2 regions of the Nonomuraea recticatena genome follow, and region 1 is predicted to be linked to the other one. Evidence: riboswitches for the same ligand, from Rfam matches in the RefSeq annotation. Region 1 holds a riboswitch; the other holds the start of a gene.

Evidence for each region. A riboswitch is a leader RNA that binds a small molecule or an ion and turns the genes downstream of it on or off. The one in region 1 is predicted to bind glycine.
Region 2: another riboswitch for glycine. It lies ahead of gcvT (glycine cleavage system aminomethyltransferase GcvT); the one in region 1 lies ahead of gcvP (aminomethyl-transferring glycine dehydrogenase).

The regions. Positions count from the first base shown of each region.
Region 1 covers NZ_BAAATE010000012.1:170,415-176,370, reverse strand. Annotated here, with positions in the region: gene ABFX50_RS23855 (hypothetical protein) at 1-212, shown strand, start outside; gene ABFX50_RS23850 (hypothetical protein) at 196-1,026, opposite strand; gene gcvP (aminomethyl-transferring glycine dehydrogenase) at 1,185-4,025, opposite strand; glycine riboswitch at 4,171-4,263, opposite strand; gene ABFX50_RS23840 (MerR family transcriptional regulator) at 4,295-4,915, opposite strand; gene ABFX50_RS23835 (bifunctional nuclease family protein) at 5,109-5,579, opposite strand; gene ftsR (transcriptional regulator FtsR) at 5,856-5,956, opposite strand, start outside.
Region 2 covers NZ_BAAATE010000025.1:32-5,987, reverse strand. Annotated here, with positions in the region: gene ABFX50_RS35430 (hypothetical protein) at 1-413, shown strand, start outside; gene ABFX50_RS35425 (hypothetical protein) at 598-1,092, opposite strand; gene ABFX50_RS35420 (DUF6286 domain-containing protein) at 1,092-1,700, opposite strand; gene ABFX50_RS35415 (amino acid deaminase/aldolase) at 1,801-2,988, shown strand; gene ABFX50_RS35410 (DUF3618 domain-containing protein) at 2,990-3,319, opposite strand; gene bcp (thioredoxin-dependent thiol peroxidase) at 3,411-3,884, shown strand; tRNA gene ABFX50_RS35400 (tRNA-Leu) at 3,976-4,059, shown strand; glycine riboswitch at 4,109-4,206, shown strand; glycine riboswitch at 4,207-4,303, shown strand; gene gcvT (glycine cleavage system aminomethyltransferase GcvT) at 4,337-5,422, shown strand; gene gcvH (glycine cleavage system protein GcvH) at 5,419-5,808, shown strand; partial or broken gene ABFX50_RS35385 (serine dehydratase beta chain) at 5,867-5,956, shown strand, end outside.

The DNA.
Region 1 (5,956 bases):
CCCAGCGGCCGGCCAAGGCCAAGAAGAAGGGCAAGAGCGACGACATCGGCAGCGGGGCGATGGTGCCGATCACCGTCGGCTCACTGGTCCTGGCGATCCCCCTGTCGGCGATCGCAGGAAGCCAGGCGGGCCTCATCGGCCTGGCCATGGTGTGGGTCAGCATCGTCATCATCAACATCGCCGCGGCCGGCTCGGTCATGCGCCGGAGCTGAGCTCGTCCCTGTCGAGGCGCAACCTGACCTGCTCGGCCAGCTCCTGGTCGGCGTGCGAGAGGCCGTAGGCCCAGACCCGCTCGGCGTCGTCGGCCCTGCCCCTCAGCGGCAGCGTACGGGCCAGCAGCTCGATGGCCAGCGAGGTGGACTCGGCCTCGGCGCGCTCGCCCCTGGCGGCGTCCTCGACCACCCCCGCGAACTCCGCGCACGCCAGCTCCAGATGCGCGATGCCCAGCAGCACCCGCAGCCGCCCCGCGTGGGCGCCCTGGGCCAGCGGCAGCGTCTCGACGAGCACCGCGGCCGCCTCCCCCGGCTCGCCGCGATCCAGCAGCAGCTCGGCCAGCTCCTGCGCCGCCGTGCAGCTCAGCTCCGGGTCGCCGACCGAGATCGCCGCCCGCAGCTCCCGCTCGGCCTCCTCCTCGCCGTCGGCGAGGCGGGCCAGCGCCAGGTGCGCCAGCGGCAGGTAGGCGGCCGTGCCCACGCCCAGGACGGCCTGCCAGGCTCCTCGGGCCTGCTCGTCCTGGCCGTCGCGCTCGAAGCCTCTGGCCAGGTGGCAGGCGGCCTGCGCGGCGTACTCGGGATGGCCGGTGGCCAGGGCCGTACGCGCCGCCGACCTGGCGCCCTCGAGATCGCCTCGCTCCTCCAGGACCACGGCGAGACCCACGGCCGCCTGCGCCCTGTCGTGCCCCTCGGGGTCGGCGGCCAGTTGGGCGAAGATCTCGGCGGCGGCCTCGAGATCGCCGCTCTCGGCGAGACGACGGGCCTGTTCGAGCGGGCCGGTGTGCAGCTCGGTGTCGAGTTCGGGGGACGTCAAGAAGGCTCCTTCGACGGCGATCAACGCCGAGCCTAACGATTTCGCGCCGCCGCGTCGCCTGACATGACCATCCTGAGTGCGGCTGTTGGCCACCGCCCGACCCTGCGAAGCCGAACGTGCGGCCTCCCGTAGGGGAAACCGCACGTCCGAAGGGGTGGTCAGTCCTCGTAGGCCGACAGGGGCGGGCAGGAGCACACGAGGTTGCGGTCCCCGTAGGCCTGGTCGATCCGCCGCACCGGCGAGAAGTACTTGCCATCCCTCAGGTCCTGCACGGGGTAGGCCGCCTCGGTCCTGGTGTAGGGGTGCGCCCACTCGTCGGCCACCAGCGACTCCGCGGTGTGCGGGGCGTTGCGCAGCGGGTTGTCGCTCTTGTCGTACGAGCCGTCGGCCACCTTGGCGATCTCGCCGCGGATGGCGACCATCGCCTCGACGAACCGGTCGAGCTCGGCCAGGTCCTCGCTCTCGGTCGGTTCGATCATGAGCGTGCCCGCCACGGGGAAGGACATGGTCGGCGCGTGGAAGCCGTAGTCGATGAGCCGCTTGGCGACGTCGTCGACGCTGACCCCGGTCTCCTTGGTGATCTGGCGCAGGTCGATGATGCACTCGTGGGCGACCAGGCCGCCGCGGCCGGTGTAGAGGACCGGGTAGTGCGGGGCCAGGCGGCGCGCGAGGTAGTTGGCCGACAGGATGGCCTGCTCGGTGGCGGCCTTGAGGCCCTCGCCCCCCATCATCCTGACGTAGGCCCAGGAGATCGGCAGGATGCCCGCCGAGCCGTACGGCGCCGCCGAGACGGGGCCCACGGGCGAGCCCTGCGCCAGCGGGTGACCGGGCAGGAAGGCGGCCAGGTGGCCGCGGACCGCCACGGGGCCCACGCCGGGGCCGCCGCCGCCGTGCGGGATGCAGAAGGTCTTGTGCAGGTTGAGGTGCGAGACGTCGGCGCCGAACTCGCCCGGCTTGGCGAGGCCGACCAGCGCGTTGAGGTTGGCGCCGTCGACGTAGACCTGGCCGCCCGCCGCGTGGACCTTGGCGCAGACCTCGGTGATCGTCTCCTCGTACACGCCGTGCGTGGACGGGTAGGTCACCATGATCGCGGCGAGCTGCTCGGCGTGCTTGGCGATCTTGGCGTCGAGGTCGTCCATGTCGACGTTGCCGTTGTCGTCGCAGGCCACGACCACGACCCGCATGCCCGCCATGACGGCGCTGGCGGCGTTGGTGCCGTGCGCGGAGGAGGGGATGAGGCAGACGTCGCGGTGGGTGTCGCCGTTGGCCCTGTGGTAGGCGCGGATGGCCAGCAGCCCGGCGAACTCGCCCTGCGAGCCCGCGTTGGGCTGGATGGAGACGGCGTCGTAACCGGTCACCTCGGCCAGCCAGCCCTCGAGGGTCTCGACCAGCTCGACGTAGCCGCCCGCCTGCTCGATCGGGGCGTAGGGGTGGATGCCCGCGAACTCGGGCCAGGTGATGGGCTCCATCTCGGTGGTGGCGTTGAGCTTCATCGTGCAGGAGCCGAGCGGGATCATCGACCTGTCGAGCGCGATGTCCTTGTCCTGGAGCCTGCGCAGGTAGCGCAGCATCGAGGTCTCGGAGTGGTGGGTGTGGAAGACCGGGTGGGTGAGGTAGTCGCTCTCGCGCGTCAGCGCCTCGGGCAGGCCGTCCTCGGCGGCCAGGTCGGTCAGCGAGACGCTCACGCCGAAGGCGGCGGCGACCTGCTCCAGGTGGGCCAGCGTGGTCTTCTCGTCGCAGGCGATCGAGACGTGGTCGGCGTCGGCCTGCCAGAGGTTGACGCCGCGCTCGGCGGCGGCGGCCACGACCTGGGCGGCCCTGCCGGGCACGCGGGCGAGCACGGTGTCGAAGAAGTCGTCGTGGACGACCTCGACCCGGCCGGCGCGCAGCGTCTGCGCGAGCGTGACGGCCATGCGGTGGGTGCGCCTGGCGATGCGGCGCAGCCCCTCGGGGCCGTGGTAGACGGCGTACATGCCCGCGATGACCGCGAGCAGCACCTGGGCGGTGCAGATGTTGCTGGTGGCCTTCTCGCGGCGGATGTGCTGCTCGCGGGTCTGCAGGGCCAGCCGGTAGGCGGGGTCGCCGTCGGCGTCGACAGAGACGCCCACCAGGCGGCCGGGCATCTGCCGCTGCAGGCCCTCGCGGACCGACATGTAGGCGGCGTGCGGCCCGCCGAAGCCGAACGGCACGCCGAAGCGCTGCGAGGAGCCGATCGCGATGTCGGCGCCCAGCTCTCCAGGGGCGGTGACGAGGGTCAGCGACAGCAGGTCGGCGGCGGCGACCACCAGGGCTCCGCCGGCGTGCGCCCGCTCGGCCACGGCGCGGAAGTCGCGCAGGCGGCCAGACGCGCCGGGGTACTGCACCAGCACACCGAAGCACTCGGGCAGCTCGCCCTCCAGGTCGCTCTCGACGAGCGAGATGCCCAGCGGCTCGGCGCGGGTGGCCAGCACCGCCTTGGTCTGCGGCAGCGCGTCGGCGTCGACGACGAAGACGTCGCTCTTGGACCTGCCGGCCCTACGCGCCAGCGTCATCGCCTCGGCGGCGGCGGTGGCCTCGTCCAGCAGGGAGGCGCCGGCCACGTCGAGGCCCGTCAGGTCGGAGACGACGGTCTGGAAGTTGAGCAGCGCCTCGAGGCGGCCCTGCGAGATCTCGGGCTGGTAGGGCGTGTAGGCGGTGTACCAGCCCGGGTTCTCCAGCAGGTTGCGGCGGATCACGGCGGGCGTGATCGTGTCGTAGTAGCCAAGGCCGATCATCGAGGTCAGCACCCGGTTGCGGTCGGCGAGCGCGCGCAGCTCGGTGATCACCTCGGTCTCGCTCGCCGCGGCGGGCAACCTGAGCTGATCCTTGGCCCTGATGGCCTCGGGCACCGCCACCGCCACCAGGTCGGCGACCGATTCGAAGCCGACCGCCTCCAGCATCCTGGCCTGCTCGGCGTCGGAGGGCCCGATGTGACGGGTCGCGAAAGGCGGCGCAGCGAGGTCGCTGAGGGGCTCGGTCATGGAACTGCCTCCCAAGGCTGGTGGAGAGCACGGGCGTATGCCGGATCTCCCCCTCTGTCATCAACCTGAGAGGTTCGCCCGCGCGGACGCGGACTTGCACCGTCGGTGAGACACGCCTGGCTGGCGCGCTGCTTTCCAGAGTTGCCTCACCCGAGCGGTACAGGGTGCCTGAGAGATTCCGGGGAGGTTTGCTCCTTCGGCGCCCCGGCTTTCCCGGGGACTCTCCCGCACGGGGTCGTCAGCATCTCCAGGCTACCAGCGATGGCGCATCAGCCCAGTCTCCGGGCCCTCCTGCGCTGGGCCAGCTCGTCAGCGGGGTGGTCGGCCGGGACGTTGTCCTCGACCGCCGCCCGTTCCCCCGGCAGCTCCGCGAGCGATCCCTCGACCTCGCGCCAGACCCTGCCGAGCGCGATCCCGAACACTCCCTGACCGCCCTGCAGCAGGTCGATGACCTCGTCGGGCGACGTGCACTCGTAGACGCTCACTCCATCGCTCATCAGCGTGATCCTGCTCAGGTCGCCGACGCCCCTGTCGCGCAGGTGCTGGACGGCGGTGCGGATCTGCTGCAGCGACACACCGGTGTCGAGGAGGCGTTTGACCACCTTGAGCACCAGGATGTCGCGGAAACTGTAGAGGCGTTGGGAGCCCGAGCCCTGCGCGGCTCTTATCGTGGGCTCCACCAGTCCGGTGCGGGCCCAATAGTCCAACTGCCTGTAGGTGATGCCGGCCGCCGCGCAGGCCGTGGGGCCGCGATAGCCGATGTCGCCAGGCAGAGTCGCGGGCTGCTCGTCGAAGAGCAGGCCCTGCTCCCCGGCACGCTGGCGCGCACTCTCGCGCCGCACCGGGTCTTCCTGGCCGGCCGTCTTTCCCTCGCCGCTGCTGACCGCCACGCGGACCTCCGGCTTTCTCTCATCCCGTGGTCTGATCTGGGGGTTCGTCAATAACAACCACAGGTTTCACTTGCACCGTAGGACCGTGACCATCCGCAGTCAACGATCCGGCTCGGCGCGTCGTGAAGCGTAAATGCAGTGAAATGCCGACCCCAGGTGTTGGCCAAGGGTTCGGGCGCTCACAAAGGGAGTCCTACCCAGCCCGCCCGAAGTCCTCGGGCGTGATGGTGTCAAGGAACTCCCTGAACTTCTCCACCTCATCCTCCTGGTCATCAGGGATGATCACCCCGGCCTCCTGGACGACCTCCTCGCTGGCGAAGATCCGCGCACCCGTGCGCAGCGCCAGGGCGATGGAGTCGGAAGGACGCGCCGAGACCTCCACGCCGTTGGAGAAGACCAGGTCGGCGAAGAAGATGCCGTCACGCAGAGCGACGATGTTGACCGCGCGCAGGCCGACCCCGAGCGCGCTCAGCACGTCGCGGAACAGGTCGTGCGTCAACGGCCTCGGCGGCGGCTCCTCCGCCTGCGCGAGCGCGATGGCCGTGGCTTCGGTCATACCAATCCAGATCGGGAGAAACCTCTCCCCTTGCGCCTCCTTGAGCAGAACGATCGGCTGATTTGTGGGCATTTCTACACGAACGCCCACTACCTCCATCTGCAACACGGGCTGCTCCGAATTCACTGACCGGTGACCCCAGGGGGCTCCGCAATAGTTTGGCCGCTCTTCCGCAATTCAACGTAACACCCGGAGGGCGTGGAATGTCCCCTGCCCCATGGCGTCGCCGACAACCTACCTCGCCTTCCTCGCCAGGTCAGCCCGCTCCACGGGATCGGGGGCTCCGTCCGGCACCCGGCCGGTGCGAGGGGGCGAGGGCGAGCGGGCGAGCGCTGAGGTCCGGCCCCAGGCGGCGCCCAGGCCGGCCGGCGGGAAGCGCGGAGGTCAGCCGCCCAGGACGGAGCGGACCGAGCCGCGCAGCAGGGCCGCGTGCAGCTCGAGCAGCCGGCCGGAGAGCTCGCGCGCCACCTCGTCGGCCTCGCCGA
Region 2 (5,956 bases), on a different contig from region 1:
GTGAAGAGGAAGCACCGCGCGGCCCAGACCCCGAGAGCGCCCCACCACCTGCTTCCGCCCCCTTACCGCCTCGGCCCGCGCCTCCTGCTCACAGTGACGGCTTCGCGGCCTTCGTCCGGCAGAAGTACACGCAGATCATCGGCGCGGGCCTCATCGGACTGCTGATCGGCGCGATCCTCGGCGGCGGCGCGGTCGCCGTGCTCCATCGCATCGCCGACCGCCATCCCGCCCAGTGGCAGAGCCCCATGCGGTACGGCTGGCAGCAGCCCGGCGAGTGCTGGTACACCCCGGGCGGCAGAACCTGCGCCTACCCGTACCCGTATCCCGTCTATCCCGCCCATCCACCGACGGTGCCGTTCCCCGGGCCGAGCAAGACCCGCGTCCCGACGCCCGTCCCCACCTCGACAGGCTGAGCGCCTACCGGCACGCGTCCACGGGGCGGCCTGTCGCGGGGTCGAGGTCGACCCCGATCGGCTCCTCGTCCGGCAGACGCACCTCCACCCTGTCCGCGCCGACCCACCGGACCAGGTGGAGCTCCCCTCGTCCACATGCTGCCAGGGCGGCCGTCCGGCTCGGTATGGGCGGCGGGAGAGACGCTCAGCGGCGGACGTGGAGGCGGACCAGCGCGCCCATGGCGTCATCTCCGACGTCGCGCCTGATCCTGCCGACGATCTCGCGGTCCAGCTTGCCGACCACCGCGCCGACGTCCGCGCTGGACGGGCAGGTCACCGAGATCCGCATCCTGTCGGCGCCGACGAGCCTCACCTTGGTACGGCTGATGCCCTCCACGTCCTTCAGCCCGACGCACAGCAGCGCCGTCCCCGTGCCGGACCGGTGGCCGAAGCGGCCCCAGCCGAGCGCCATGAGCAGCCACCTGGTGGCGACCATGGCGGCCATGACCAGCGCCAGCGCGCCCGCCCACGAGATCCACGGGTGGGCGGCGAGGTAGGCGGCCACGTCGAAGGACAGCACCTTGGCGTCCTTGGCCTGCGGCAGCCGTCCCGAGCCGCGCAGGAAGGCGTAGGCGCCCCCGGACAGCAGGACGAAACCCACCACGGCCAGGCCGATCCTGTTGCCCGCGTACTGCCGCATCAGAGCCCCTTCCTGCGCAGCCGCACGACGACCTCGCCCGCGTAGATCGCGCCCAGCCCGTTCAGCCTGTCGCCGACGGCGACGCCCGCCCTGCGCAGCATCGCGCCCGTGCGCTCGGCGTCGGAGACGACCGTGACCTCGATCATGCGGCGGCGCAGCCGTACCCTGACGCTCTCCACGCCGTCGACGTCCTCGGCCGCGGTCTTGAGCGTGCGCCGCAGCCCCGTCCTGGTGATGCCGATGACCAGCCTCGAATCGGAGGTCCCCAGCGCCAGCAGCCTGGCCCTGCCCGGCAGCACCGCGAGCCCGAGCAGCACCAGCCCCACGACCGCGGTGACCAGGGCCCCCAACTGCAGGTTCGGGTGCGACCATGGGGTGGCAGCGGCCAGGTCCGCCACCCTGTCGATCGGCACCAGGCCGAGCCTGCCGCCCAGCAGCGCGGCGACGACCTCGGCGGCGGTCAGAGAGAAGAGCACCGCCAGGGCGGCGGAGACCACGACGCCCGCGGGGGTGCGCGCGGGCTTGAGCACTCTCGCCGCCCTGCGGCGAGGCGTGTCCCCTTCGGTCAGGGCGGCTCCGCCAGGCAGGAGCTCCTGGAGTGTTGTCATCACACCGACCAGAGGTACAGGGGCCCGCCCGGCCATAAAGCCCTCCCCGCCGCCGGTTTGCGGGATCTTTGCCCGCGAGCATCGGTATTACCCTGCTTGTATGGACGACCGCCAGCGCTACGACAGGGCCACAGCGGAGCTCGATCCGCCCTTCGCGATCCTCGACATGGAGGCGCTGCGGGCCAACGCCGAGAGCCTGGTGCGCAGGGCGGGCGGCAAGCCGATCAGGGTCGCGAGCAAGTCCGTCAGGTCGCGCCCGATCCTGGAGCGCATCCTCGCCATGGACGGCTTCCGCGGCGTCATGGCCTTCACCCTGCCGGAGGCGCTGTGGCTGGTCTCCCACGGCTTCTCCGACGTGCTGGTGGCCTACCCGACCGCCGACAGGGCGGCGCTGGCCAGGCTCGCGGCGTCGGAGCGGGCGGCGAGAGAGATCACCCTCATGGTCGACTCGGCCGAGCATCTCGACTACATCGAGGCCGCCGTGCCGGCGAACAGCCCGCCGCTGCGCCTGTGCCTCGACCTCGACGCCGGTTATCTCGCCTTCGGCGGGCGCTTCCGCGCGGGCGCCCTGCGCTCGCCGGTGCGCGAACCCGTGCACGCCGCCGACCTGGCGGCCGACATCGCCAAGCGTCCTGGCTTCAGGCTGGTCGGCCTCATGGCCTACGAGGCGCAGATCGCAGGCGTCGGCGACGACCCTCCGGGCAGCGCCGCCTTCGCCCGTGTGGTCAGGCTGATGCAGGCGCGCTCGGCCAGGGAGCTGATCCTGCGGCGCGGCCGCGTCGTCAACGCCGTCAGGCAGGTGGCCGACCTGGAGTTCGTCAACGGCGGCGGCACCGGCAGCATCGAGCGTACGGTCAGGGAGAAGGCGGTCACCGAGTGCGCGGCGGGGTCGGGCTTCTTCCACCCCAGGCTCTTCGACTTCTACCGAGGCTTCAGCGGGCGCCCCGCCGCGCTGTTCGCGCTGCCGGTGGTCCGCCGTCCCGCGCCCGACGTGGTCACCGTGCTCGGCGGCGGTTACCTGGCCTCTGGGGCGCCAGGCCCCTCGCGGCTGCCCCAGCCGTACCTACCCCCCGGGTTGCGCTACTCGGCCGACGAGGGCGCGGGCGAGGTGCAGACACCGCTGCTCGGCCAGCCCGCCGAGGACCTGCGCGTGGGAGACAGGGTGTGGTTCCGCCACGCGAAGGCGGGCGAGCTGTGCGAGCGGTTCGCCGGCCTGCTGCTCGTGGAGGGCGACAAGGTCGTCGAGGAGGTCCCGACCTACAGGGGCGAGGGCAAGACCTTCCTCTGACTCAGCCTCGCCTGCGCCTTCTCCACATCACCAGCGTGGCGCCGATCACCAGCACGGCGCCCACGGCGATCAGCGCGGGACCGAGGTTGGGCTGCTCGTCCTCCCACAGGTCGTCGGGCTCGTCGCCGAAGCGCACGGGCCGCGGCGTGATGCCCACGAGGTCGCCGACCGACGACACCAGGTGCTCGGCCCTCGACTTGACCTCCTCCACGCCGCGCTGGGCGACGCGCTTCGGGCTCACCCGGTCGGCGATGGCGTCGACGGTCTGGGCGAGCTCCGCACGCGTCCGCGCGATCCGGCGCTCCAGCTCATCGGGGTCGGTGTCGGCCATGGCTCTCCTCTCTCAGGTGATCAGTCTGTCAGGTCGCGGTGCCGGACGGCACAGCGGGCGCGAGGTAGGTTGGGCCGTCTAAGGAGGACCCGTGACCGAAACCAAGCTCCAGCCCGGCGACGCCGCGCCGGACTTCTCGCTGCCCGCAGCCGACGGCGGCGCCGTCTCCCTCGACGCCTTCCGTGGCAAGCGCGTCATCCTGTACTTCTACCCCGCCGCGATGACGCCGGGGTGCACCAAGCAGGCGTGCGATTTCCGCGACAATCTGAACCTGCTCACCGACGAGGGTTTCGTCGTGCTCGGCGTGTCGAAGGACAAGGCCGACAAGCTGGTCAAGTTCGTCGAGCGCGACGCGTTGACCTTCCCTCTGCTGTCCGACCCCGGTCTCGAGGTGCACAAGGCCTACGGCGCGTACGGCGCCAAGAAGCTGTACGGCAAGGAGGTCGTCGGCGTGATCCGCTCGACCTTCGTGATCGACGCCGACGGGAAGATCGAGCAGGCCCTCTACAACGTGAAGGCCACGGGACACGTGGCGGCGCTGAAGAAGAAGCTCGGCCTCGTCTGAGGCGTCACGGTCGGGCCCGCCGCGCGGGCGGGCTTGATCGTGAACGAGTATCTCCGCCGCCGCCCTGGGCGCTATTCTGAGCGGGAGTCGCGCGGGCGTGGCGAAATCGGCATACGCGGCAGGTTTAGGTCCTGTTGGTGGAGACACTGTGGGGGTTCGAGTCCCCCCGCCCGCACCTTTCCCTTGGTGGTCGAATCCGTACTAGGCTTGCCCCCATACACCGATGAACCCACGCGGGAGAGCGTCCTGGCAGCCGGCCATGACCCCTGAAGGAGCAAGCCCTCCCCGCGAACCTCTCAAGGCAAAGGACCGCGCGGGCCAGGTGACCTCTGGAAAGCAGGCCTGTTGGGCCTCGCCGAAGGTGAAAGTCCGGGAAAATTCGGGCGAAGCTCTCAGGCACCGATGACAGAGGGGGAGGATCCTGGCATCCGACCCATTCTGAGGTGCGCACAATGTCCCGACCGACGCCGCTGCGAGACATCCACGAGAGTCTCGGCGCCACGCTGACCGACTTCGCCGGCTGGCTGATGCCGCTGCGCTACGGCAGCGAGTCCGCCGAGCACAACGCCGTCCGCGAGCGGGCCGGGCTGTTCGACCTGTCCCACATGGGTGAGATCTTCGTGACCGGGCCGCAGGCGGGTCAGGCGCTCGACCACGCGCTGGTCGGCCACCTCTCGGCGCTGGCCGTCGGCCGCGCCCGCTACACGATGATCGTGAACGAGCAGGGCGGCGTGCTCGACGACCTCATCGTCTACCGGCTCGGCGACGAGGAGTTCATGGTCGTCGCCAACGCCTCCAACTACCCGATGGTCGCCGCGCGGCTCACCGAGCGCGCCTCCGGCTTCGGCGCCTCCGTCGAGGACCGCTCCGACCAGTACGCGCTCATCGCCGTCCAGGGCCCGAAGGCCCAGGAGATCCTGGCCACGCTCACCGACGCCGACCTCGAGGGCCTGAAGTACTACGCGGGCCTGCCCGGCACCGTCGCGGGCGCCGAGGCGCTGATCGCGCGCACCGGATACACCGGCGAGGACGGCTTCGAGCTGTTCGTCGCCAACGCCGACGCCGCCCCGCTGTGGCACGCGCTGACGAAGGCGGGCGAGCCGTACGGCCTGCTGCCCGCGGGCCTGTCCAGCCGCGACACGCTGCGCCTCGAGGCGGGCATGCCCCTCTACGGCAACGAGCTCAACGCCTCGCTCACGCCGTTCGACGCCGGCCTCGGCCGCGTGGTGAAGTTCGACAAGCCGGGTGACTTCGTCGGCAGGGCGGCGCTGGAGCCCGTCAAGGATGTTCCGCCGCGCCGCCGACTCGTCGGCCTGGTCGCGACGGGCCGCCGGGTCCCGCGTCACGGGTTCCCGGTCACCAAGGACGGCGTCGTCGTGGGCGAGGTGACCAGCGGCGCCCCGTCGCAGACCCTCGGTAAGCCCATCGCGATGGCGTACGTGGACACTGGGATAGAAGAAGGTCTGGCCGTTGACATCCGGGGCAGCCAAGAGGCTGTGGACCTGGTGGAGCTGCCTTTCTACAGGAGGAACAAGTGAGCACCATCCCTGACGACCTGAGCTACACCAAGGAGCACGAGTGGGTCGCCGGACTCGACGACGGCCTGACCGTGACCGTGGGCATCACCGCCTACGCGGCCGAAGCGCTGGGTGACGTGGTCTTCGTGCAGCTTCCCGAGGTCGGCACCACGGTCGAGGCGGGCGACTCCATCGGCGAGGTCGAGTCGACCAAGTCGGTGAGCGAGATCTACGCCCCGGTCGGCGGCGAGGTCGTCGAGGTCAATCAGGCCGTCGTCGACAAGCCCGACCTGGTCAACAGCGAGCCGTACGGCGAGGGCTGGATGTTCCGCGTCCGCCTGGAAGGCGACCCCGAGGACCTGCTGAGCGCGGAGGAGTACACCGCGCTCACCTCCGGCGACAACTGACACACTCCGCCGGGGTCCAGCCAGGACCCCGGCATATCTTGAGAGTTGGGCTGTATCAATGGCGATCAGTGTCTTCGACCTCTTCAAGATCGGTATCGGCCCGTCGAGCTCCCACACCGGCGGCCCGATGGCCGCCGCGCACAAGTTC